2 regions of the Amycolatopsis sp. NPDC051071 genome follow, and region 1 is predicted to be linked to the other one. Evidence: riboswitches for the same ligand, from Rfam matches in the RefSeq annotation. Region 1 holds a riboswitch; the other holds the start of a gene.
The links. A riboswitch is a leader RNA that binds a small molecule or an ion and turns the genes downstream of it on or off. The one in region 1 is predicted to bind thiamine pyrophosphate.

Region 2: another riboswitch for thiamine pyrophosphate. It lies ahead of thiO (glycine oxidase ThiO); the one in region 1 lies ahead of thiC (phosphomethylpyrimidine synthase ThiC).

What each region holds. Positions count from the first base shown of each region.
Region 1 is NZ_JBFBBY010000184.1:7,050-9,248, forward strand. It holds gene AB0M65_RS35395 (glycoside hydrolase family 15 protein) at 1-747, opposite strand, end outside; TPP riboswitch at 1,024-1,154, shown strand; gene thiC (phosphomethylpyrimidine synthase ThiC) at 1,148-2,199, shown strand, end outside.
Region 2 is NZ_JBFBBY010000207.1:8,567-10,765, forward strand. It holds gene thiE (thiamine phosphate synthase) at 1-632, opposite strand, end outside; TPP riboswitch at 663-770, shown strand; gene thiO (glycine oxidase ThiO) at 764-1,849, shown strand; gene thiS (sulfur carrier protein ThiS) at 1,849-2,049, shown strand; gene AB0M65_RS36865 (thiazole synthase) at 2,052-2,199, shown strand, end outside.

The sequences.
Region 1 (2,199 bases):
AAGCGTGAAGTGCCGGGCGCGGACACCGTCGGCGACTGTCTGCCCGGTGAGCAGCACGTTGCCCTTGGCCGCACTCGCGTAATCCTTGAGAGTGAAGGACTTCGTCAACTGGGTAAGGCCATCGGACGAACCCGCGTAGCCCACGCTGGTGCGGGAGAACGCCGGTTCCGCGGTCAGCGCGGCCGCCGTCTTCGCGTCGGACGCGACGGCGCTCGCGCCCTGTGATCGGGCGGAGTCGTCGGATCCCTCGTTGGTGAGGTCGGGATCCGCGACGGCGTACACCTGGTACGGGCGGCCTGTCAGCGAAACGAAGTCGACGTCGATCAGCACACTCGCGCGTGCCGTGTCGGTGACGTAGGTCTTGCGGAGCTTCCAGCGGCGCTGGTCGTCGGTGATGGTCTGCTCGTAGGTGAGGCCGTCGGCGTCGGTGCGGCGCACCTGCTGCGACTTGGCCGAAGAGTCGACGGTGGCGAAACTCTTCCCGTCGGTGACGACGAGGTCGAGCGAGCGGACACCCGGCGTGGACAGATCCGGGTAGTAGACCTCGGAGAGACGGCCGCCCTGGAGGGTGAACCAGACGTTGCTCGCCCTGTCGCGGGCGGTGCCGAAGCCGGTCTTGTTCGCCGGGAGCCAGCTCGGATGGGCCCCGGGCGCGCCGGGCGCCCCACCACCCTGTGCCCCCGCCACGGCCGGGACCAGCCCGGCGATCAGCACCCCGGCCAGCGCCGGGAGTAAGAGTTTTCGCATGTCGACCCCAGACTTCTGTAACGGTGCGGAGCATCGGAATTCTGTCGTGAATCCCGTGCGCGCACATGCTCCAAACCGGTGAACCGGTAACGCTGTCGACTTGTCGATCATGCAAGTAGAGGACTGGTTGCGGTAGTTGCACGCGCATGGATCGCAACCAGTCCTCTACTTGCGCGGGAGGGGTGCACGTCAGGCGGTGTCCTGGTCGGCTTCGGAGTGACTGTCGCCCTGGAGGGTTGATTGCGGGAGCCTCCGCGTGGCATGGTCGGGGCACAACCAAACAACCGCGGGAGCTCGCGCCATGGCGGGCTGAGAGGGCGGCTGGAGTCTTTCTAGGGGACCCGGTGCCGCCGACCGCATGAACCTGACCGGGTAATGCCGGCGTAGGGAGTGAACGTCGTTGACGACGCTTGAGAACGCCAAGAACATCACGCCGACCGTGACCACGGGGCCGATCACCGGTTCCCGCAAGGTCTACAACCAGACGGAATCCGGTCTCCGGGTCCCCGCGAGGCGGATCGATCTTTCGAACGGCGAGCATTTCGACGTTTACGACACCTCGGGTCCGTACACCGACGACGACGCGCAGATCGATGTCCACAGTGGACTGCATCGGCTGCGTGCGGGCTGGGCCGATGGCCGCGAGCACAACACGCAGCTGGGCTGGGCCAAACAGGGCGTCATCACCCGCGAAATGGAGTACGTCGCGGCACGCGAGCGCTGCTCGCCGGAATTCGTGCGGGACGAGGTCGCGCGCGGCCGCGCGGTGATCCCCGTCAACCGCAAGCATCCGGAGTCCGAGCCGATGATCATCGGCAAGAAGTTCCTGGTGAAGATCAACGCCAACATGGGCAACTCGGCCGTCTGGTCGTCCGTGGAGGAAGAAGTCGACAAGATGGTGTGGGCAACCCGATGGGGCGCCGACACGATCATGGACCTCTCCACCGGCAAGCGGATCCACGAGACCCGCGAGTGGATCGTCCGGAACTCGCCGGTCCCGGTCGGCACCGTGCCGATTTACCAGGCACTGGAAAAGGTCAACGGTGAACCGGAAAAGCTGTCGTGGGAGGTCTACCGCGACACCATCATCGAACAGTGCGAGCAGGGTGTGGACTACGTCACCGTGCACGCCGGCGTGCTGCTGCGTTACATCCCGCTGACCGCGCGCCGGGTCACCGGCATTGTCTCGCGCGGCGGCTCGATCATGGCGGCCTGGTGCCTCGCACACCATAAGGAATCGTTCCTGTACACCAATTTCGCCGAACTCTGTGAGATCTTGCGCGAATACGACGTCACCTTCTCACTCGGCGACGGCCTGCGTCCCGGATCGATCGCCGACGCGAACGACCGCGCGCAGTTCGCCGAACTGGAAACCCTTGGCGAGCTCACGCATATCGCCCGCGAACACGACGTCCAGGTGATGATCGAGGGCCCCGGCCACGTGCCGATGCA
Region 2 (2,199 bases), on a different contig from region 1:
GCTTCGGGGTTTTCGGCGCCGGTGATCGCCCGGACGACGACGATTCGTGACGCCCCCGCGTCCAGGACCTCCGGCAGGCGATCGGCGTCGATCCCGCCGATCGCGAACCACGGCCGCGACGTCGGAAAAGCCGCCGTCGCGCGCACCAGGTCGAGGCCCGGCGCGGAGCGGCCCGGTTTCGTCGGCGTCGGCCAGCACGGGCCGGTGCAGAAGTAGTCAACGCCCGGCTCCTCGGCCGCGGCCTTGGCCTGTTCGGCCGAATGGGTGGACCGGCCGATCACGACGTCGTCGCCGAGGATCTCGCGGGCCAGCCGCACCGGGATGTCGTCCTGGCCCAAATGCAGCACCTGCGCGCCGACGGCGAGCGCGACGTCCGCGCGGTCGTTCACCGCCAGCAGCTTCCCGTGCCTCTCGCACGCCTCGGCCAGCACTTCCAGCGCCGCGATCTCGTGTTTCGCCTCCAGCGGCGCGCCGCCGGTCTTGTCCCGCAACTGGATGATGTCGACCCCGCCCGCCAGTGCCGCGTCGGCGAATTCGGCGAGGTCGCCGCGGTCGGACCGGGCGTCGGTGCAGAGGTACAGGCGGGCGTTCGCGAGCCGCGCGCGGAGCCGCGGATCAGACAGGGTGGGCATGGCGGCGACGTTACCCGCGCGCTACGGTGGCATGGTCCGCACGGGAGCCCGAGGACGGGCTGAGAGGGAGCCGCGACCGCTCCGACCGTGGAACCTGATCCGGATCATGCCGGCGCAGGGAGCGTGCGTTCATGAGAGAACTTTCGGTAGTCGGCGGCGGGGTCATCGGCCTCTCGATCGCTTGGCGTGCTGCCGTGCGCGGCCACCGCGTCACCGTCTTCGACCCCGATCCGGGGCGCGGCGCGTCCTGGCTCGCGGGCGGCATGCTGGCCCCGGTCACGGAGGCCTGGCCCGGCGAGGAGGACGTTCTCGCCCTCGGCGAGGCGTCGCTGCGGCGCTGGCCCGATTTCGCCCGTGACCTGGCGGAAGAGGGCGTCGACCCGGGTCTGTCGCCGCACGGCACGCTCGTCGTCGCACTGGACAGCGCCGACGCGGGCAACCTCGAAATGCTGGCCGCGTACCTCGCCGAACTCGGCCGCGACGTCGAGCAGCTGACCGGCCGCGAGGTCCGCCGTGCCGAGCCCGGGATCTCCGGCTCTGTCCGAAGTGGACTGTTGGTGCCCGGGGATCTGGCCGTGGACAACAGAAGGCTGCTGCGTGCGCTCAAACACGCTGGTGACAAGCATGCGGTCGGCTTTCGCCACGAGACGGTCACGGGCTTCGAAGACCTCGAAGGCGATGTCGTTCTCGCCGCCGGTGCCTGGACCGGCCGCCTGCATCCCGCGCTCGCCGACGCCGTCCGCCCGCTCAAGGGCGAGATCCTGCGGCTGCGGCCCCGCCGGGGCTGCCTGCCGCCGCCGCGCCGGACCGTCCGCGCGATGGTCGAGGGCCGCCCGCTTTACCTCGTCCCGCGTGACGACGGCGAACTCGTGCTCGGCGCGACCCAGTACGAGGCCGGTTTTGACGAGACTGTCGCCGCCCGTGGGGTCCGCGAGCTGCTCGAAGGCGCGGAGCGAGTCCTCCCGGGCATCGCCGAGTACGAACTTGTCGAGATCGCAGCCGGGCTTCGCGCGGCAAGCGTCGACACGATGCCTTTCATCGGTGAGCTGGGCGAAGGCGTCTTCGCCGCGACAGGCCACCATCGCAACGGCCTCCTGATGGCCCCGGTCACCGCGGACGCCGCGCTGGCCTGGCTGGACGGCGAGCCGTTGCCGGACGAGATCGCCGCGGCCGCACCGGCGCGGCTCAGTGGTCGGTTCAGCAAGGAGCGGATGTGATGGAGATCCAGGTCAACGGCCAGCGGCGTGAGTTCCCCGACGGGACAACGGTCGAAGGCGTGCTCGAAGCGCTGGGCACGGCGGCGCGGGGCGTCGCGGTCGCGGTGGACGGCGTGGTCGTCCGGCGCGGCGAATGGCCGGAAGCGGTGGTGCGCAAGGGCGCCAGCGTCGACATCCTGACCGCGGTCCAAGGAGGATGAAAATGGACGGCGACCATCTCGTCATCGGCGAGCACAAGCTCTCGTCACGGCTGATCATCGGCACCGGCGGCGCGGCGAACCTCGCCGTGGTGGAACGCGCACTCGTGGCGTCCGGCACGGAACTGACCACCGTCGCGATGCGGAAGGCCG